Regions from separate parts of the Streptomyces sp. B21-105 genome, predicted to be linked through region 2. Evidence: riboswitches for the same ligand, from Rfam matches in the RefSeq annotation. Region 2 holds a riboswitch; the other holds the start of a gene.

Region 1 (10,670 bases), 4.6 Mb from region 2:
GGCCAGGCGCCCGCGCCGACCTTCTCGATCTCCGCGCGGATCGCGATCATCGCGTCGCAGAACCGGTCGAGCTCGATCAGGTCCTCGGACTCGGTCGGCTCGATCATCAGCGTCCCGGCCACCGGGAACGACATCGTCGGCGCGTGGAAGCCGTAGTCGATGAGCCGCTTGGCGACGTCGTCCACCGTCACACCGGTCGCCTTGGTCAACGGGCGCAGGTCGATGATGCACTCGTGCGCCACCAGCCCGCCGGGCCCGTTGTAGAGCACCGGGTAGTGCGGCTCCAGCCGCTTGGCGACGTAGTTGGCGCTCAGTACCGCCACCTGCGTGGCTCGCTTGAGGCCCTCACCGCCCATGAGCCGCACGTACGCCCACGAGATCGGCAGGATGCCCGCGGAGCCCCACGGCGCCGCCGAGACCGGCCCCACGCCGGTCTCCGGCCCCGCGGCGGGCTGCAGCGGGTGGTTGGGCAGGTACGGCGCGAGGTGCGACCGGACTGCCACCGGCCCGACGCCCGGGCCGCCGCCGCCGTGCGGGATGCAGAACGTCTTGTGCAGGTTCAGGTGGGAGACGTCGCCGCCGAAGTGCCCCGGCTTGGCGAGCCCGACGAGCGCGTTCAGGTTGGCGCCGTCGACGTACACCTGGCCGCCGGCCTCGTGCACCTGGGCGCAGATGTCGGCGACGTGCTCCTCGAACACGCCGTGCGTCGACGGGTAGGTGATCATCAGCACCGACAGCTCGTCCCGGTACTGCTCGATCTTCGCGCGCAGGTCCTCGACATCGATCTCGCCGTCCTCGGCGGTCTTCACGACGACGACCTTCATGCCGGCCATCACGGCGCTCGCCGCGTTCGTGCCGTGCGCGGACGACGGGATGAGGCACACGGTGCGCTGCTCGTCGCCGTTGCCCCGGTGGTACCCGCGGACCGCGAGCAGCCCGGCCAGTTCGCCCTGCGACCCGGCGTTCGGCTGCAGGGACACCTTGTCGTACCCGGTGACCTCCGCGAGCCGCTCCTCGAGCTCCCGGATGAGCGTCAGATAGCCCTGGGCCTGCTCGGCGGGGGCGAAGGGGTGCAGCTGTCCGAACTCGGGCCAGGTGACCGGCTCCATCTCGGTGGTGGCGTTGAGCTTCATGGTGCACGAGCCCAGCGGGATCATGCCCCGGTCCAGCGCGTAGTCACGGTCGGCCAGCCTGCGCAGGTAGCGCAGCATCGCGGTCTCGGACCGGTGCCGCTGGAAGACGGGGTGGGTCAGGATGTCGTCGGTCCGCAGCAGCCCGGTCGGCAGGGCGTCCTCGACGGTCGCGTCGATCGACTCGATGTCGCCGTCCACCCCGAAGGCCGCCCAGACCGCGGCGACCTGGGCACGCGCGGTCGTCTCGTCACAGGAGAGCGCCACCCGGTCGGCGTCGACGAGGTGCAGGTTGACCCCGTGGTCCCGCGCGGCGGCGACGACCTCGGCGGCCTTCCCGCGCACCCGCACGGTCAGCGTGTCGAAGTACGCCCCGTGCACCACCTCGACGCCGCCGGCCTCGAGCCCCGCGGCGATGATCGCGGCGTACCGGTGTGTGCGCCGGGCGATCGCGCGCAGCCCTTCGGGGCCGTGGTAGACCGCGTACATCCCGGCCATCACGGCCAGCAGCACCTGCGCCGTACAGATGTTGCTCGTCGCCTTCTCGCGCCGGATGTGCTGCTCACGCGTCTGCAGTGCTAGCCGGTAGGCCTTGTTCCCGTCCGCGTCCACGGACACGCCCACGAGGCGGCCGGGCAGGCTCCGCGCGAACTTCTCGTGCACCGCCATGTAGCCGGCGTGCGGCCCGCCGAAGCCCATCGGCACGCCGAACCTCTGTGTGGTGCCGACCGCGATGTCCGCGCCCAGCTCACCGGGCGACTTCAGCAGTGTCAGCGCGAGCAGGTCCGCGGCGACGGTGACGAGCGCGCCGAGCCCGTGCGCCTGGTCGATGAGCGCCTTCAGGTCCCGCACGGCGCCGGACGCACCGGGGTACTGGACGAGCACGCCGTTGATCTCGCGCTCCGCGATCTCCGCCGGAATGCCGCCGCTCAGATCGGCGACGACGACCTCGACGCCGGTCGGCTCGGCACGCGTCTCGATCACGGCGATGGTCTGCGGCAGCGCGTCCGCGTCGATGAGGAAGAGGCCCTTCTTGTTCTTCCCCATACGCCGTGACAGCGTCATCGCCTCAGCGGCCGCCGTGCCCTCGTCGAGCAGCGACGCGCCCGAGGTCGGCAGACCCGTCAGTTCGGCGACCATCGTCTGGAAGTTCAGCAGCGCCTCGAGCCGGCCCTGGGAGATCTCCGGCTGGTACGGCGTGTAGGCGGTGTACCAGGCCGGGTTCTCCATGACGTTGCGCAGGATGACGGGCGGCGTGAACGTGCCGTAGTAGCCGAGGCCGATCATCGGGTCGAGCACCTGATTGCGGTCGGCCAGGGAGCGCAGCTCGGCCAGCACCTCGGCCTCGGTGCGGGCGCCCGGCAGGTCCAGCGCGTCGGCGTTCTTGATCACATCGGGGACCGCGGCGGCGGTGAGCTCGTCGAGCGAGCCGTAGCCGACGTGCGCGAGCATCTTGGCCCGCGCCTCCTGGTCGGGCCCGATGTGGCGCTGCTCGAAGGGGATTGCCTGCTCGAGCTCGGAGAGCGGAGTGCGATGGGCGGTCATTACGGAGGCCTCCTGGTCTGACACGACCTTCGAGGGTCACCACGGCGGGTACCCGGACGGCCTCCCCCTCTGTCATCTCAACCTGAGAGCTTCACCGGCCGCCAGCGGACGACCGGCTTTCACCGTCGGTGAGAGCGGACACCGTCGACGTCGTCGGCACCCGCCCTGCTTTCCAGAGTGACCTCGTCCGTGCGGTACGTGAGCCTGAGAGATTCCGGGGAGGATTTGCTCCTTCGGCGCCTCCGGTGGTCTCCGGAGGACTCTCCCGCACGGGGTCAGCAGCCGTTGCCAGACTACCAGCGAGGTCAACGGGCTTCTCGAGTGGCCGCTCGCCCCAATGTGCTCTTTTGTAGTCCATAGGGACGAGCTGCGACCAAGAGGAGGGCCCGTGCAGACCGACATCGATCCGCGCAACCTGATCGGCCGCAAGGCGTTCGACCGCAACGGGGCGAAGATAGGCACCGTCGACGAGGTGTATCTCGACGACGCGACCGGTGTGCCGGAGTGGGCCGCCATCCGCACCGGCCTGTTCTCCCGAGACGCCTTCGTCCCCCTGGAGCCCAGCGAGCTGGTCGAGGGGATCCTGCACATCCCGTTCGACCGCGCCCTGATCAAGGACGCCCCTGACTTCGGCGTGGGCCGCCACCTCTCCCCGGAGCAGGAACTCCAGCTCTACCACCACTACGGCCTGGACGTGGCGACCCCTCCGCCGCTCCCCGACCACGACTTCGGCCGCCTGGCGGGCACGGACGAAAGCTGACTCCCGCAGCCCCTGAGCCCCTGAGCCCCTGAGCCCCCGGACAGTCTCACTCTGTGCAACGGTCCGGCTCCGCTGAGAGTTCCCGCGTGCCCTCCGTCGCCTCCTCGTCCTCTCCCGGTCTTCGCCGCACCAGCGGCAGCGGGTCCGCCGGAGCCAGTTGCGGATCGTCGGTGCGGAACGTGCGCACCCGCCCCGGCTGCGACTGCGGCGTCTCGAACCGCACCGTGACCCGGCCCAGCCCACTTCCCTGCACCCATCCGTGTCCGAGCTCGGCATGCCGCACGTCGTGCCCCGGACGCCACTCGTGCTCGGCGTGGACAGCTGCCCGGGCCGGCGCCGGTTCCTCGGCGGCTGGCTCCTCCGCATGTCCCTCCGCGACCTCGTCCGCCCGCGCCCCCGCCGCCTGCGCGAACAGGTCCTCCTGCGTGAAGTCCGCCAGACCACTGACGCCCACCCCGAGCAGCCGCACACCGCCCGTGGTGTCCACGGAGCCCAGCAACCGGGCCGCCGCTTCCCTGATCACCGCCGGATCGTCCGTGGGCCCGCGCAGCGTCTCGGACCGGGTGAGCGTCGAGAAGTCGTACCGCCGCACCTTCAGCACGATGGTGCGGCCCGACAGACCGGCCTCCCGGAGCCGGCGCACACACCGGTCCGCGAGCCGTTGCACCTCCAGCTCCACCCGGACCCGGTCGTGGATGTCCACGTCGTACGTGTCCTCGACCGACACGGACTTGGTCTCCCGCTCGGCCACCACCGGCCGGTCGTCGCGCGCCAGCGCCATGGCGTGGAGCGCATGCCCGTGCGCCTTGCCCAGCAGCCGCACCAGCTCGTCCTCGCCGGCCTCCGCGATCTCGTCGACCGTGGTGATCCCGGCCCGCCGCAGATGGTCACCCGTGGCGGGGCCCACCCCCGGTAGCGTCCGCACCGGCATGGGCCCGAGGAGCTGCCGCTCGGTGCCGGGCTCGATGAGCACCAGGCCGTCGGGTTTCGCCTCCTCCGAGGCGATCTTCGCGAGCATCTTGCAGGAGGCCAGTCCCACCGAACCCGTGAGGCCGGTGACGGCCCGTATGTCCGTACGCAGTCTGGCACCGGCCAGCCGCGCCGAATCTCTGTCCCAGGCCGCCTCGCCGGCCTCCAGGTCCACGAAGGCCTCGTCCAGGCTCAGCGGCTCCACCAGCGGCGAAAGCGCCCTCAACAGCGCCATGACCTGCTCGCTGATCGACCGGTAGAAGGCGAACCGCGGCACGAGGTAGGCGGCGTTCGGCGCCAGCCTGCGCGCCTGGGCCATGGGCATCGCCGAGTGGACCCCGAAGACCCGCGCCTCGTAGGAGGCCGTCGCCACCACGCCGCGAGGCCCGAGACCCCCCACGACCACGGCCTTCCCGCGCAGACTCGGCTTGGACGCCTGCTCCGCCTGAGCGAAGAAGGCATCCATGTCGAGATGCAGGATCGTGGGCGCGTTTCTCACATGTCCGATGCTGCACCACGCCACTGACAACGACGCCGCACCACCGCCCCCGCGCCCGGGAGGAGGCGTCAGACCGCCCGGTTGCGCCTGCGCGCCAGCTCGTCCGCCGGATTGGGCCCGACGAGCGTCTCACCGGTGTCGACGCGCTCCCCGTGCAGCTGCGACAACGCGCTCTCGACGTCCCGCCACACCACGCCCACGGCGATCCCGAAGACGCCCTGACCGCCCTGGAGCAGTGCGTGGACCTCGTCCGGCGAGGTGCACTCGTACACCGTCGCACCGTCGCTCATCAGCGTCATCCGCTCCAGATCGCTGAACCCGCGCTCCCGCAGATGCCGCACGGCGCTACGGATGTTCTGCAGCGACACCCCGGTGTCGAGGAACCGCTTGACGATCTTCAGGACGACGACGTCGCGGAAGCTGTAGAGACGCTGACTGCCGGACCCGTGGGCGGGCCGCACACTCGGCTCGACGAGCCCGGTGCGCGCCCAGTAGTCCAGTTGCCGGTAGGTGATGCCCGCCGCCGCACAGGCGGTCGGACCGCGATAGCCGATCTGCTCGGACGCCATGGATGTCGCCCCTCCGCTGCTCGGCACGGCCGCCGGTCGCTGCGGAACGTGATCGGCCGCGCCGCTCTGCTGGGGATACCCCATTGCCGAGCGCGGCCAAGAGCTTGAGGGAGGGTACGGACCGCTTCCCCCGACACCGAGTCCGGGGGCACCCCCAGCCGTACCGTCGCCGCTGCTTCTCACGCCGACCTCCGTCCTAGACCTGCCTTCTCGACGGTAGGCAGTCGCCAGGGGTGCGTCAACGATCGCCACACTCGGCACGCCGAGTGATAATCACCCTAGGAGTGGTTTCCCGCACCTCACCGCGGGGAAAGGCTAGCCGAATGCGCTGAGAAGTGGCCGTAGGACGCTCTCAGTCGCCGCTGGCATTTGCCGAAGAAGGAGGGCCACTCCGCGCAGGTCGCCGGATGTGCGCGCCGCCCTCCCGCTCGGGCGGCTACTGGTTGCTGGTGCCGAAGTCCTCGGGCGAGATCTGGTCGAGGAACTCGCGGAACTTCTCCACCTCGTCCTCCTGCTCGTCCGGGATGGCGATCCCCGCGTCGTCGAGCACCGTGTCACTGCCGAAGATCGGCGTCCCGGTGCGCAACGCCAGCGCTATGGCGTCGGACGGGCGCGCGCTCACCTCGACGCCGCTGGCGAAGACCAGCTCCGCGTAGAAGACGCCCTCCCGCAGATCCGTGATGCGCACTTCGGTGAGCTCCTGGCCGACGGCTTCCAGCACGTCCTTGAACAGGTCGTGGGTCAGCGGCCGCGCCGGGGCCATGCCCTGTTGGGCGAAGGCGATGGCCGTCGCCTCCCCCGGTCCGATCCAGATGGGGAGGTAGCGGTCGCCTCCCACTTCGCGCAGCAGCACGATCGGTTGGTTGGAGGGCATCTCGACCCGGACACCTACGACATCGAGCTCGTTCACACAGCAACCCTAGGCCGTGCCCGGGACGTTTGGGTAGTCGGGCCGGGAAGGGCGACCGATCCGCCCGGGGCGAACCGCCCGCTCAGGGCAGGCGCACACCGAGCGCGGTCTGCACCAACGCCGCGTGCAGCCGGACCGCGAGCCCCGCGAGCTCCTTCGTGCGAGCCTCCGCGTGCGCCCGGGTCTGCGGGTTGCGGTGCCGCCTCAGCGGCGCGACCACCTGGTCGACGAGACCGGCTTCGCGGTCGGCCGCCGCCTTCATCACGCGCAGATGCCGCGGCTCGATCCCGAACCGCCCCAGCTCGGCGACGAGTGCCGCCACAGTGGCCGCCTCGGCGTCGTAGACGCCGTCCTCGAGCGGTACGACGAGCCCGTAGGACTCCCACTCCTCGAGCTCCGGCTCACCGATACCCGCAGCCGCCAGCAGCTCCGCCCTGCCGATCCGGGCGACCGTGGGCCCGTCCGACGGCTCCAGGACCTGCTCGCCGTCCCGCTGACGGCCGACGGTGGGCAACGGGACGGCCTCCCCGCGCTCCATGGCCTCCAGATGCTCGCGGATGACCTTGAGCGGCAGGTAGTGGTCCCTCTGCATCCTCAGGACGTGACCGAGGCGCTCGACGTCGCGCACGCTGAACTTGCGGTAGCCCGAGGGGGTCCGCTGGGGCTCGATGAGCCCTTCCGACTCCAGAAAACGGATCTTGGAAATGGTGACGTCGGGAAACTCGTCCCGCAGGGCGTTCAGCACGGTGCCGATGCTCATCAGCACACCGTCCGTGGCGGCGGTGCCGGCTCCGGCACCGCCCCTCGGTGTTTGCAGCATGGACCTTCCCTCGGGTCCCCCCGGACGGAGCCCGGGGGCGGGTCAGTAACCTCGCTGGCTCGCGTAGAAGACCAGCCGGTACTTACCGATCTGCACCTCGTCACCGTTCGACAGCGGGATCTCGTCGATCCGCTCCCGGTTGACGTACGTACCGTTCAGACTGCCGACGTCCGCCACCTTGAACGTGCCGTCCGGGTTGCGCCGGAACTCCACATGGCGACGCGACACCGTCACGTCGTCGAGGAAGATGTCGCTCTGCGGATGACGGCCGGCCGTGGTCAGCTCGCCGTCCAGGAGGAAGCGACTGCCCGAGTTCGGGCCGCGACGCACGACCAGCAACGCGGAGCCCACCGGCAGCGCGTCGACGGCGGCCTGCGCCTCAGGAGAGAGCGCCGGCAACTGCGTCTGCCCGGTGGCCTCGGAGTCATAGGCTTCCAGGCCGGAAATGGAGATCGTGGAGGTCGTCTCCGACGCACGCTCGGGCGTCAGCCCGGGACGCAGCGGCGCACCGCAGTTCGAGCAGAAGCGGCTGTTCTCCGCGTTGCGGTTACCGCACCTCGTACACACCAGGGCCGACATAGGGGAAAACCCTCCACCCGTACTCGAGGTTGACGGTTGGCCGAAACCTATGCCGCCGGACTGCGCAGGGTCAACAGACGCCGCGCCCTGTCCTCCGGGTACGTCACCGCCCGAACCGGCCACCTGGTCCCTGAACAGCGGCCGCTGACCCTCTGCATCGGGCTGTGCGCGATGACGGGCGGTCGCGTTGTCGCCACCCTCACGCGGGCTCTTGCCGAACAACTTCGCAAACAACTTCACGGGCGATTCCCCTTGACCGAAACAGACCCGCCCGTGGGGCAGGACGAACCCTGACTGAATACACCGGCCGACCCGGACACCTTCACAACGTCCGTGCCCACCAGACAGTTTCCACCACGCACCACCCGATCGGTGCGTCGACCCCCCGCAACCTCATGCCCCTGCCGGACGCCCCCCATGCGCCCCCCGCTCACGGCGCCGACGACCGAGCGTAGTCAGGCCGCTTCGCCTCTCGCAAGGCGTCCACAACGATCTTGTCCGATCGCTCCACGACCACGGTGGCCTGCTCCTTTTCAAGTGTCTGCACGACACCTCCAGGGATGTTCAACGCCGGCTCGAGGTCCTGCGGGTTGCCGATGACCTTGAAACGATAGGGCGCGTCGATCTTGTTCCCGTCGACGCTCACGCCCCCGCCCGACTCCGTCAGGAAGGTGCCCGCCACGACCCGCACACCGTTCACCTGGATCGCCTCGGCCCCCGCCGCGCGCAGCTCCTGGATCGCGTCGAGCAGCATGTCCGCCTCGACCGTCCCTTTCGTGTCCTCGATGGTCATCGTGATGCCGGGCCCCTGAGCAGCGACCGTGCCCGCCAGAATGCCGAGTTGCCCCTCCTTCTCGACCGTCTGCCTGCGCGCCTCCTCGGCCTGGTCGGAGCTGTTCTCCAGCTCTTGCTGCTGCTTCTCGAGCCCTTGCTTCTCGTCCTCAAGACGCTGACTTCGGTCGTCGAGTTCATCGAGAATGCGCACAAGATCTTCCTGCCGCGCACCACGCAGTGCGTTTCCGCTGTCACTGTTGGACGCGACCTGCACGGCCAGGCCGAAACCCAGACCGAACAGCAGCAGGGCCACGATGAGTTGGGCCCGGGTGACCCGTGGTGGCCAGAGCCCCTCCACCAGCCGCCGGCGGCCGTTCGACGTGTTGTCGGCCGGCTCCCGGGCCGCTCCGCCCTCGGAGGACGTCACGGGGACCTCGTCGGGCAATTCCTTGCGCAGCCGGTTCTCCGGCGTCTCGTCCCGGTCGCTCATCGCCATCACGCCCGGAACACGTGCCGACGGATCGCCGCGGCATTGGAGAAGATGCGGATCCCGAGAACGACGACGACACCCGTCGACAGCTGCGATCCCACGCCCAACTCGTCTCCCAGGAAGACGATCAGCGCGGCGACCACCACGTTCGACAGGAACGACACCACGAACACCTTGTCGTCGAAGATGCCGTCCAGCATGGCCCGCAGCCCGCCGAACACGGCGTCCAGCGCCGCCACCACGGCGATCGGCAGATAGGGGACGACGGCTGCCGGAACCTCGGGCTGGACCAACAGGCCGGCCACGACTCCCACGACGAGGCCCAGTACGGCGATCACGATGTGCCCTTCTCAGTGCTCGGCTGTGCTGTGCGTACGATCACACTCGGTGCGGCGGGCAGCCGGACGTCGCTCGCCACGGAGATGGCCGTCCGGATGCCGTAGTTCTCCTGCAAGGCGTTGAGATAGAGCCCGTCCGCGCTGTTCTGGAACCTGGTGCTGAGCTTTTTCCCGTCCCCCACCGCGAGCACGGTGTACGGGGGCACCAGCGGCTTGTTGTCGACCAGTATCGCGTCACCGGCGGCCCTGATCGCGGAGAGTGCCGTCAGCCGCTGGCCGTTGATCGAGACGGCTTCGGCACCCGAGGCCCACAGTCCGTTGACCACTCGCTGCATGTCACGGTCGCGGACCCGCCCGGTGTCGGAGAACCCGGAGGTCTCCCGCGGGTCGCCGTCGCCGCCCGTGGCCGCTGCCTTGGCGTCGTCCACGACGAGCTTCACGCCCGGGCCGTGCACCGCGACGGCTCCCGACAGCAATCCCGCCAGGTCCGCCTGGTCGCTCCCGCCGCTCTGCTTGAGCGCTTCCTGCTGCCGGGCGCTCACGTCGCTGCGCAGCTTGTCGACGGCGCTCTCGAGCTCGTCGGCCGCCTCGGTCTCACGGCCGATGCGGTCGATCAGCTCCTCGCGTTCCTTTGCGACGACCGGAGCCTCGACCCGCGCCTGCGCGGCGCCGACCGTGACCACCAGGGCCGCCAGCACCAGCCCCGCGGCCAGCCCGAGCTTCGCCCGTACCGTCTTCGGCAGCCCTCCGGAGCCATCGGCCTGCCTCCGGGCGGCGGCCTCGGCGTAACCGTCGTCGAGGCTGTGGTCCATGACGTTGGTGAGCAGCGACATGGACGCGTCCGGGCGCGACGCGCGCGCGGGTGTGCTCCGAACGGGGGGCGGCTGCGGCATGCCGCACATCGTCGCACGTCGTGCCCAGTACCTCCGAATGGCCCCACCGGCGTGCCGGACAGGCCCCTTGAGGACACCTGTCCGGCACGCATGCGTGCGGGAGGCTCAGCGCCCGGCGCTGTCCACGACCGCCGACCACTCGTCGAGCAGGGCCTGCGCGGACGCGTCGTCGGGCCCTTCCGCCCATAGATGAGTGACGGCCTCGGCGGGGTCGGGCAGGACCATCACCCAGCGCCCGTCCGTCTCGACCACGCGAACGCCGTCGGTGGTGTCCACGAAGCGATCTCCGGCCGCTTCGACGACCCGACGCATCACCAGTCCCTTGACGGCCCACGGGGTCGCCAGATCCCGCTTCAGGACGTGTGCCCGCGGAATCCGCGCGTCGATCTGGCTG
Region 2 (10,670 bases):
TGAGGCCGAGGTTGTGCTCCATGCCGATCTCGGCCGCGTTCTCGACCTGTTCCGGGGAGCCGCCGAGGACCTCGGCGAGCGCCCCCGCCGCCATCGAGCAGGCCGAGCCGACCTCGCCCTGGCAGCCGACCTCGGCGCCGGAGATGGAGGCGTTCTCCTTGAAGAGCATGCCGATCGCGCCGGCCGCGAGGAGGAAGCGGACGACGCCGTCCTCGTCGGCGCCGGGCACGAAGTTCATGTAGTAGTGCAGCACCGCCGGGATGATGCCGGCCGCGCCGTTCGTGGGAGCCGTGACCACCCTGCCGCCGGCCGCGTTCTCCTCGTTCACCGCCATCGCGTACAGCGTGATCCACTCCATGGAGTGCGCCAACGCGTCGCCCTCCGCGCGGAGTTGACGGGCCGTCATGGCAGCGCGGCGGCGGACCCGCAGGCCGCCCGGCAGGATGCCCTCACGGGACATGCCCCGCGAGACACAGCCCTGCATAACCCGCCACAGCTCCAGCAGGCCCGCCCGGATCTCGTCCTCCGTGCGCCAGGCCCGCTCGTTCTCCAGCATCAGCGCGGAGATCGACAGGCCGGTCTCCTGCGTCAGGCGCAGCAGTTCGTCGCCCGTGCGGAAGGGGTACTTCAGCACCGCGTCGTCGAGTTTGATGCGGTCCGCGCCGACCGCCTCCTCGTCCACGACGAACCCGCCGCCGACCGAGTAGTACGTCTTCGACAGCAGCTCGGCGCCCTGTGCGTCATGGGCCCATATCGTCATGCCGTTGGCGTGGTACGGCAGGGCCTTGCGGCGGTGCAGGACGAGATCGTCGTCGAAGGAGAACGGGATCTCGTGCGAGCCCAGCAGCCGCAGCCGCCCGGAGCTCCTGATCTGCTCCACCCGCTCGTCGGCACTCTCCACGTCCACCGTGCGCGGCGAGGAGCCCTCGAGGCCCAGCAGGACCGCCTTGGGCGTGCCGTGGCCGTGCCCGGTCGCGCCGAGCGAGCCGTACAGCTCGCAGCGGACCGAGGCGGCCGAGTCCAGCAGGGACTCGTTGCGCAGCCGCCGTGCGAACATGCGGGCCGCCCGCATCGGGCCGACCGTGTGGGAGCTGGACGGGCCGATGCCGATCGAGAACAGGTCGAAGACCGAGATGGCCACGGGAACTCCTCGAGAAAGGGCGGGGGCGCACGCCGTCGGGCGCCCCCACCAGGGAACTACTTGTTCAGACCGGGGTACAGGGGGTGCCTGTGGGCGAGGGCGGTGACCCGGGCCTTGAGGGATTCGGCGTCGTAGGACGGCTTGAGGGTCTGCGCGATGACGTCGGCGACCTCGGCGAAGTCCTCGGCGGTGAAGCCGCGGGTGGCCAGGGCCGGCGTGCCGATGCGTAGACCCGAGGTGACCATCGGCGGACGCGGGTCGTCGGGGACGGCGTTGCGGTTGACGGTGATGCCGACCTCGTGCAGGCGGTCCTCGGCCTGCTGTCCGTCCAGGTCGGAGGCGCGCAGGTCGACCAGAACGAGGTGGACGTCGGTACCGCCGGACAGGACGTTCACCCCGGCCTCGCGGGCGTCCGGCGCGGTGAGGCGTTCGGCGAGGATCTTCGCGCCCTCGACCGTGCGGGCCTGGCGCTCCTTGAACTCCTCGCTCGCGGCGACCTTGAAGGAGACGGCCTTGGCGGCGATGACGTGCTCCAGGGGGCCGCCCTGGAAGCCGGGGAAGACGGAGGAGTTCAGCTTCTTCGCGAACTCCTTCTTCGCCAGGATGATGCCGCCGCGCGGGCCGCCGAGCGTCTTGTGGGTGGTGGAGGTGACGACGTCGGCGTACTCCACCGGGTTGGGGTGGAGACCGGCCGCGACCAGGCCCGCGAAGTGCGCCATGTCGACCCACAGGAACGCCTCGACCTCGTCCGCGATGCGGCGGAACTCGGCGAAGTCCAGCTGCCGGGGGTACGCGGACCAGCCGGCGATGATGACCTTGGGGCGGTGTTCCTTGGCGAGGCGTTCCACCTCGGCCATGTCGACCAGGCCGGCGCCGTCGACGTGGTAGGCGACCACGTCGAACTGCTTGCCGGAGAAGTTGAGCCGCATGCCGTGGGTGAGATGGCCGCCGTGGGCGAGGTCCAGGCCGAGGATGGTGTCGCCGGGCTGGGCCAGGGCGAACAGGGCGGCCTGGTTGGCGGAGGCGCCGGAGTGCGGCTGGACGTTGGCGTACTCGGCGCCGAAGAGGTCCTTGACCCGGTCGATGGCGATCTGCTCGGCGACGTCGACGTGCTCGCAGCCGCCGTAGTAGCGGCGGCCGGGGTAGCCCTCGGCGTACTTGTTGGTCAGGACCGAGCCCTGGGCCTCCATGACCGCGAGCGGCGCGAAGTTCTCCGAGGCGATCATCTCGAGCGTGGACTGCTGGCGGTTCAGCTCGGCGTCGACCGCGGCCGCGATCTCCGGATCGAGCTCGTGCAGGGACGTGTTCAGGACGGACATACGACTACGACTCCTCAGCCGGCGGTGTAGGCGGTGTACTCGTCGGCGGAGAGCAGATCGTCCGGCTCGCCCGTGACGCGTACCTTGAACAGCCACCCGCCCTCGAAGGGGGCGGAGTTCACCAGCGCCGGGTCGTCGACGACGTCCTGGTTGACCTCGGTGATCTCACCGGAGACCGGGGCGTACAGCTCGCTGACCGACTTGGTCGACTCCAGCTCGCCGCAGGACTCGCCCGCGGCCACCGTGGCGCCGGCCTCCGGAAGCTGGACGAAGACCACGTCACCGAGCGCGTTGGCCGCGTGCTCCGTGATGCCGACCGTCGAGACGCCGTCCTCGGCGACCGACAGCCACTCGTGCTCCTTGCTGTAGCGCAGCTGCTGGGGGTTGCTCATGGCCTGAATTCTCCTGTACGCGGGGGACTGCTGATGAAGGGGGACGGTCCAGGGGCCGGGCATGGCACGGGTGAGCGGTGCGAAGGTGCGCGCGGTCACCCGCGGCCCGGGCCCAGTGTCTACTTCTGGCGCTTGTAGAAGGGCAGCGCCACGACCTCGTACGGCTCGTGACTGCCCCGGATGTCCACGCCCACGCCCGGGGTGCCCGGCGCGGCGTGCGCGGCGTCGACGTACGCCATCGCGATCGGCTTGCCCAGCGTCGGGGACGGCGCCCCGGAGGTGACCTCGCCGATCACCTCGCCGCCCGAAACGACGGCGTACCCGGCGCGCGGGACGCGGCGGCCCTCGGCGACCAGGCCGACCAGGACGCGCGGCGGCTGCCGCTCGGCCAGCGCCGCCGCCTCGGCGAGCGCCGCACGCCCGACGAAGTCGCCCTCCTTCTCGAACTTCACCACGCGCCCGAGGCCCGCGTCGAAGGGGGTGAGGGAGAGGCTCAGCTCGTGCCCGTACAGCGGCATGCCCGCCTCCAGGCGCAGCGTGTCCCGGCAGGACAGACCGCACGGGACCAGCCCGACGCCCTCGCCGGCCTTGGTCAGCGCCTGCCACAGCTCGACGGCGTGCTCCGGCTTCACGAACAGCTCGAAACCGTCCTCGCCGGTGTAACCGGTACGCGCGATGAGCGCGGGGACGCCGGCGACGGTGCCGGGCAGGCCCGCGTAGTACTTCAGGCCGTCGAGGTCGGCGTCGGTGACGGCCGCGAGGATGCCGGGGGACTCCGGCCCCTGGACGGCGATCAGGGCGTAGGCGTCACGGTCGTCGCGGACCTCGACGTCGAACTCCTCGGCCAGGTTGCCCAACTCGTTCAGGACGTTCTGGGCGTTGGAGGCGTTGGAGACGATCATGTACTCGGCCTCGGCCAGCCGGTACACGATGAGGTCGTCGAGGATGCCGCCGTCCTCGGCGCAGATCATGGTGTAGCGGGCGCGGCCCACGCCCACCGCGGCGAGGTCGCCCACCAGGGCGAAGTTCAGGAACCCGGCCGCCTCCGGGCCGGTCACCGTGATCTCGCCCATGTGCGAGAGGTCGAAGAGCCCGGCCCGGGTGCGGACGGCGAGATGCTCGTCGCGTTCGGAGCCGTAGCGCAGGGGCATGTCCCAGCCGGCGAAGTCGGTCATCGTCGCGCCGAGCGAGCGATGCAGGGCATCGAGCGCGGTGTGACGGGGTGCGGTACTGCTCATCGGTCGTTCGTCTCCCAAGGCGACGGGGCCCTCCCGCGCGAACGGAAGCCGGGCGCGTGGGGGGACGGCGAGGTCGTTCCTCCCCATCTGTCATCGGAACCTGAGAGGTTCGCCATGACCACCGCTGTGAGCGGGGCGGGACATGGCTTGCACCGTGGGTGGGACCGCCTGTGACGGCGGCCCGCTTTTCAGATGTGCCTCGCCCGCGCGGTAACGGGGCCTGAGAGATTCAAGGGAGGGACTTGCTCCTTCGGCGCCCCAGCGGAACTGCTGCTGAGGACTCTCCCGCGCGGATTCAAACGGCCGGTATGCAGTTGGCGCGGCCATCATCGCACGGCCCGCCCCCGTCGTGGCAGGCCGGTTCTGTAACCGGCTTGTGTCGCCACGCGCACGAAAACGCGAGAGACCGCGCATTACCTTCTCTTTACGCTCGATGGGGATGAGTACTACCTGGCCCCAGGGGAGGACGATCACGGTGAAGAGGACTACCTCGGCGAGGACCACGGCCTTCGCGGCCGGCTCGGGTATCGCGACCGGGCCAGGGATCGCGGCCGGCTCGGGTATCGCGCTGCCCGCCCAGCCGGGCGCCCGGACCCGCGACGCGTGCTCCCGGCAGCCCGCACCCGTCGTCCGGGACCTGCGGGAGCGGGCCGGACGCAGTCCGCACCACCTGCTCTTCGGCCCGCGGGACCTGGTGGTCGTCACCGGTCTGCCCGGCAGCGGCAAGTCCACGCTGATGAGGCGCGCGGTGGACGGCGTCGGCGTCGACTCCCAGGACACCCGCGACCGCTGGGACGCCCGGATGCCCCGTTTCCTGCCCTACGCCCTCTACCGGCCGGCGGTCCGCCTCGCCCACTACGCCGGACTGCGCCGGGCGCTGCGCGCCGGCGGGGGCGTCGTGGTGCACGACTGCGGCACCCAGGCCTGGGTCCGCGACTGGCTGGCCCGCGCGGCGCGCCGCCGCGGCGGCGCCCTGCACCTGCTGGTTCTCGACGTCGGCGCGGACACGGCCCTGCGGGGCCAGCGCGAGCGCGGCCGAGGCGTCTCGCGGTACGCGTTCCTGCGGCACCGCCGCGCCGCCGCCCGTCTCCTGCGGTCGGTGGAGAAGGGCCGGCTGCCCGAGGGGTGCGGCTCCGCGGTCCTGCTCGACCGGGCCGCCGCCGACGTCCTGCGGCGCATCGGCTTCACGGGCTCGGGCTCGGGCTCGGGCTGAGGCCCGTGGGCCTCGCAGGCCGCGGCCCACCAGCTTCACGGGCTGATGCCCACAGCTTCACGGGCTGCGGCCCTTCGGTCTCACCGGCCGCGGCCCATCGGTGTCATGGGCAGTGGAGGGGCCGTCGGCACCCGCTAGCCTTTCAGTCACAGCAGAGTGAGCGGTTCTTAGCAGGCGGTAGGCAGATGGACTTCCCCCCGGCGGACTTCCCCGCGGACTTCCCGGCGCAGGCGCACCCCCATTCGCACGGCGGATGGCCCGGCAACGAGCTGGAGGAGGTGCTCTCCGCCTCCCTCGGTGTGCCGGGAGCCGGCGGCCGGATCGTGGAGGTGCTCGGCCGCAGCTTCGTCTGGGTGCCGCTACCCGGCGGCGGCGGCCCGCACAGCGGCCCCCTCGACCTGCCCACGGTGGAACTCGACGGCCAGGTGTACGTGCCGGTCTTCAGCTCCGAGGAGCAGTTCCGCCAGGTCGTCGGCTCGCACATGTCGTTCACCGTCGCGCCGGCCGTGGAGTTCGCCCGGGGGCTGCCGCCGCAGGCGGGCATCCTCGTCAACCCCGACGGCATGGTCGGCGTCCCGCTGCCGCCGCCCGCCGTGGCCGAGCTGTGCCGGGCCGGCCGCACCCCGCTGGACGGTCCGGCCACCGGCGGCCGGGTCCGCCTCTACGAACCGGACTGGCAGGACGACCCGATGGACTTCCTGGCCGCGGCCTCCGCGGAGTTCGAGGCCGTCGGCGTGGTCCGCACCGCCCGCCGCTGCCTGGCCGCGATCGAGACGGCGGACCCGGTGATGTTCGTCGGAGTCGAGCTCTCGCAGTGGGACGGCGACCTGCGCGCGCTTCCCCTGGAGGCCCTCGGCCGGGCCCTGACGACGGCGGCCGCACCCTGGCCGGTCAACCTGGTCCTCCTCGACGTCGCCCAGGATCCGGTCGGCGACTGGATGCGGGAGAGGGTCCGCCCCTTCTACTCCAGGCTTCACTAGACAGGTCCTGGCCGTGGGGCCGGGAAGCGGGCCGTCCGACGAGGCGCGGGGGCCCGCGCTCTCAACTGCTTGACCAGGCGGAGCGCCTAAGCTGGACTCCGACGCGGGGCAACTTCTCGAAGGGGCGATAAAAAGTGAGCGCTGGCACTGCCGCGACCGGCTCGGTCGAGCACATGCTGCGCCAGGTCACGCCCGGGCGCTACGACGCCTACGAGGCGCTCCTGCGCGCGCTCGCGACCCCCTCCTCGGGCCAGGTCTGGATGCTGCTGTGGCACGGGCAGGCGGGCTCCCCGGACGCCCAGTACGGAAACATGGAGGTCGAAGGGCACGGCTACGCGCCCTGTGTGACGTCCGCCCAGGAGCTCAGCGCCAGTGGCTGGAACCGCTCGTACGAGGTGGTCGACGGGCTGGACGTGGCCCGGACCCTCTACCCCGACCACTACGGCCTCTGGCTGAACCCGCACGCCCCCGGCGGCGGCGTCGGCATCCCGTGGCTGGATCTGCGCCGGATCGCCACCGGCCTGGAGCGTCAGCCCGCCGGGCCGCTCCGGCTGTCCGAGCCCGGCATCGAGATCCCGCAGTTCTACGCGCTCCTCGCGCAGAACGCCCACCGCGCCCAGGCGGTCCGCACGTTGCGCCGGGCCTGGGTGCAGCCGGCGCTGGGCGCGCCCTACCTGGCCATCGGGCTCGACGTGTACGACTCCTCCCCGCCGGCCGTGGACGCCGTGCGGGCGATGATGCAGCAGTCCATCGGCGCGGTGCCGGACGGGCTGCCGGTCTCCACGGTCGCGATGACCGACGACTACGACCCCGTCGTGATGTGGATGCGCGCCAACGCCCGCCCGTTCTACGACCGCGAGGCGCACGCCCCCGATCCGGCGCAGGGGCCGGGCGGCGGCTACGGTTTCCCGGGCCCGCGTCCCTACTGATCCCCCGCCGCTGATCGCCCGTCAGGCGCACACCGGCGTCGCGCGCGGGGCGGCACCCGCCGTCGGCCGCGCACGGGGCCTCGCACCGAGGGCCGGATGTGTTCCCGTTCTCCCGTGATGTGACGCCGCGCACATCTGAAGCACGTGCCGTCGCTCTCCGGAAGTCGGCGCGCGACGTTCGGGTAACGGAATGTGCAGGTCGGCATCACGGTTGCGCATACTTTCGCCGTCAGATCTGGCGTGTGATCGCGCATGCGTTGAAGACTCGCCTCTCAGACGCGAGGTCGTCGATCCTGTGAGAGTGCCCATCGGCAGCAATCCGGGGTCGACTGGACAGTTGGGCCGCACTCATCGGCGCCGGCCGCGTCGCAGGCAGTAAATGAACCAAGCCGCCGACAGCGGCGGACAAAGGCCGGTCACCGCCGGCGAGAGGGGTCGGGTCACCGTGACCGCACCGATCGAGACCACCGGGTCGGCAACCGAGGTGCAGCCCGAGGCTGTACTCGCGGGTGTCGATAAGGGGCAGATCGAGGGCCGTTCCCTGGGGCAGATCGCCTGGTCCCGCTTCAAGAAGGACAAGGTCGCCGTGGCCGGCGGGGTCATCGTGATCCTGCTGATCGTGCTCGCGCTCCTCTCGCGTCCGATCCAGGCCCTGTTCGGCCTGGACCCCAACGCCTTCAACCAGGATTTGATCGACCCCAACACGTCGATCCCCCAAGGGGGCTTCGGCGGCATGAGCGGGGAGCACCCGCTCGGCGTGGACCCCAAGTTCGGGCGTGACATCGCCACCCGCATCCTGGAGGGCTCCTGGGTGTCGCTGGTCGTGGCCTTCGGGGCGACGATCCTGTCGAACACCATCGGCGCGGTCCTCGGAGTGGTCGCCGGCTACTACGGCGGGCGGGTCGACTCGATCATCAGCCGGCTGATGGACACGTTCCTCGCCTTCCCCCTCCTGCTCTTCGCCATCGCCATCTCCGCCACGCTGCAGGGCGGCGCGTTCGGCATGGAGGGACTGCCGCTCCACATCACGGTGCTCATCTTCGTCATCGGCTTCTTCAACTGGCCTTACCTGGGACGCATCGTCCGCGGCCAGACGCTCGCCCTGCGGGAACGCGAGTTCGTGGACGCGTCCCGGGGGATGGGCGCCAAGGGGCCGTACATCCTGTTCCGGGAGCTGCTGCCCAACCTGGTCGGCCCGATCATCGTCTACTCGACGCTGCTCATCCCGACCAACATCCTCTTCGAGGCCAGCCTGAGCTTCCTGGGCGTCGGCATCCAGCCCCCGCAGGCGTCGTGGGGCGGCATGCTCAACGAGGCGGTCGACTTCTACCAGGTCGATCCGCAGTACATGATCGTGCCCGGTCTCGCCATCTTCGTGACCGTGCTGGCGTTCAACCTGCTCGGCGACGGTCTCCGTGACGCTCTCGACCCGCGCAGCCGCTGACGTGCAGCCGCAGCGAGAGTCCGACAGATTTCCATCAACAAAGGGGAAGCAGACCATCATGCGAAGGTCAGGGCTGGCCGCGATTGCGGCCATCGGCAGTGTGAGCCTGTTGCTCGCCGGTTGCAGCAAGGCCGATGACAACAACACGGACAAGGGCGGCAAGTCCGCCGGGGCCGACGCGGCCACGAAGGGCGTTGTCAACGCCTCCACCCAGAAGGGTGGGACGGTCACGTACGAGTACTCCGACGTGCCGGACTCCTTCGACCCGGGCAACACGTACTACGCGTACATGTACAACCTCAGCCGCGTCTACGCGCGTCCGCTGATGACCTTCCAGCCCGGCGCGGGCGAGGAGGGCAACAAGCTGGTCCCCGACCTCGCGGCGAGCGCCGGCGTGCCCACCGACGGCGGCAAGACCTGGACGTACAAGCTGCGGCCGGGCCTGAAGTACCAGGACGGCACGGCGATCACGTCCAAGGACGTGAAGTACGCCGTCGAGCGCTCCAACTTCGCGCGTGACGTACTGTCCCTCGGCCCGAACTACTTCCAGCAGCTCCTCGTGGGCGGCGAGGCGTACAAGGGTCCGTACAAGGACAAGAAGGGTCTCGCGTCCATCGAGACGCCGGACGACACCACGATCGTCTTCAAGCTGAAGTCGGCGTTCCAGGAGTTCGACTACCTGGTCGCGACGCCGCAGACCGCGCCGGTGCCCGAGGCCAAGGACAAGGGCGTCGACTACGTCAAGAACATCGTGTCCTCGGGCTCGTACAAGTTCGAGAGCTACGAGGAGGGCAAGCAGGTCACCCTCGTCCGCAACGAGAACTGGGACCCGAAGTCCGACCCGCTGCGCAAGCAGTACCCGGACAAGATCGTCGTCAAGCTCAAGGTCAACCCCGAGACGATCGACCAGGACGTCCAGGCCGGCGACGCGATCGACCTCGGCGGCACGGGCGTGCAGGCCGCGACCCAGGCGAACGTGGTCACCAAGCCGGACCTGAAGGCCAACACCGACAACACCTACGGTGGCCGCCTCGTCTACCTGGCGATCAACACCAAGGTCGCGCCGTTCGACAACGTGGCCTGCCGCAAGGCCGTGCAGTACGCCGTCGACAAGGTCTCGGTGCAGACCGCCGAGGGCGGCCCGATCCGCGGTGACATCGCCACCACCGTCCTCCCGCCGGACATCCCGGGCTACGCGAAGGCGGACGCCTACGCCACCGACGGCAACAAGGGCGACGTGACCAAGGCCAAGGAGCAGCTCAAGGCCTGCGGCAAGACGGCGATCACCACGAACATCACCGCGCGCAGCGACCGTCAGCCGGAGATCGACGCGGCCACCGCGATCATCAACTCGCTGAAGCAGGTCGGCATCAACGCCAGCCTGAAGCAGTACCCGTCGGGCAAGTACTTCACCGACTACGCGGGCGTCCCGGCGTTCAACAAGAAGAACAACGTCGGCCTGATGATGATGCAGTGGGGCGCCGACTGGCCGGGCGGCTACGGCTTCCTGCAGCAGATCCTGAACGGCGCCGCCATCGGCGCGTCCGGCAACACCAACCTGTCGGAGCTGAACGACCCCGAGGTGAACGCGAACCTCGCCAAGGCGATCGGCACGCAGGACGCGACCCAGCGCAACGCCATCTACACGCAGATCGACAAGAAGGTCATGGACGAGGCGGCCCTCGTGCCGCTGACCTACTTCAAGGTCCTGCTGTACCGCCCGGCGAACTACACCAACCTGGTGTCGACGGCGGCCTTCAGCGGTCAGTACGACTACCTCAACATCGGCACGACCAAGAAGTAGCCCCGGAAGGCAGGTGAAGGCATTGGTGCCCGCGGGCTTCACAGCCCGCGGGCACCAGGCCGATCCCCGTGATCTCGTACATCCTCCGTCGGACGTTCGCGGCAGTGCTCCTGCTGCTGGTCGTCACCGCGGTGACCTTCGCCATCTTCTTCCTGCTGCCACGGCTCGCCGGCCAGACGGCCGACCAGCTGGCCCAGCAGTACATCGGGA

Evidence for each region. A riboswitch is a leader RNA that binds a small molecule or an ion and turns the genes downstream of it on or off. The one in region 2 is predicted to bind glycine.
Region 1: linked by a shared signal. The riboswitch ahead of gcvP (aminomethyl-transferring glycine dehydrogenase) and the one ahead of gcvT (glycine cleavage system aminomethyltransferase GcvT) in region 2 are both predicted to bind glycine.

The regions. Positions count from the first base shown of each region.
Region 1 covers NZ_JARUMJ010000001.1:1,814,955-1,825,624, forward strand. The annotation lists gene gcvP (aminomethyl-transferring glycine dehydrogenase) at 1-2,675, opposite strand, end outside; glycine riboswitch at 2,858-2,953, opposite strand; gene QA802_RS08135 (PRC-barrel domain-containing protein) at 3,064-3,435, shown strand; gene QA802_RS08140 (DNA polymerase IV) at 3,482-4,903, opposite strand; gene QA802_RS08145 (MerR family transcriptional regulator) at 4,972-5,655, opposite strand; gene QA802_RS08150 (bifunctional nuclease family protein) at 5,909-6,382, opposite strand; gene ftsR (transcriptional regulator FtsR) at 6,465-7,202, opposite strand; gene QA802_RS08160 (FHA domain-containing protein) at 7,245-8,021, opposite strand; gene QA802_RS08165 (DUF881 domain-containing protein) at 8,212-9,045, opposite strand; gene QA802_RS08170 (small basic family protein) at 9,051-9,383, opposite strand; gene QA802_RS08175 (DUF881 domain-containing protein) at 9,380-10,285, opposite strand; gene QA802_RS08180 (sugar phosphate nucleotidyltransferase) at 10,382-10,670, opposite strand, start outside.
Region 2 covers NZ_JARUMJ010000001.1:6,415,639-6,426,308, forward strand. The annotation lists gene QA802_RS29030 (L-serine ammonia-lyase) at 1-1,141, opposite strand, end outside; gene glyA (serine hydroxymethyltransferase) at 1,198-2,460, opposite strand; gene gcvH (glycine cleavage system protein GcvH) at 2,475-2,852, opposite strand; gene gcvT (glycine cleavage system aminomethyltransferase GcvT) at 2,972-4,090, opposite strand; glycine riboswitch at 4,168-4,288, opposite strand; glycine riboswitch at 4,289-4,388, opposite strand; gene QA802_RS29050 (AAA family ATPase) at 4,530-5,303, shown strand; gene QA802_RS29055 (enhanced serine sensitivity protein SseB) at 5,489-6,283, shown strand; gene QA802_RS29060 (enhanced serine sensitivity protein SseB C-terminal domain-containing protein) at 6,457-7,212, shown strand; gene QA802_RS29065 (ABC transporter permease) at 7,658-8,656, shown strand; gene QA802_RS29070 (ABC transporter substrate-binding protein) at 8,715-10,460, shown strand; gene QA802_RS29075 (ABC transporter permease) at 10,529-10,670, shown strand, end outside.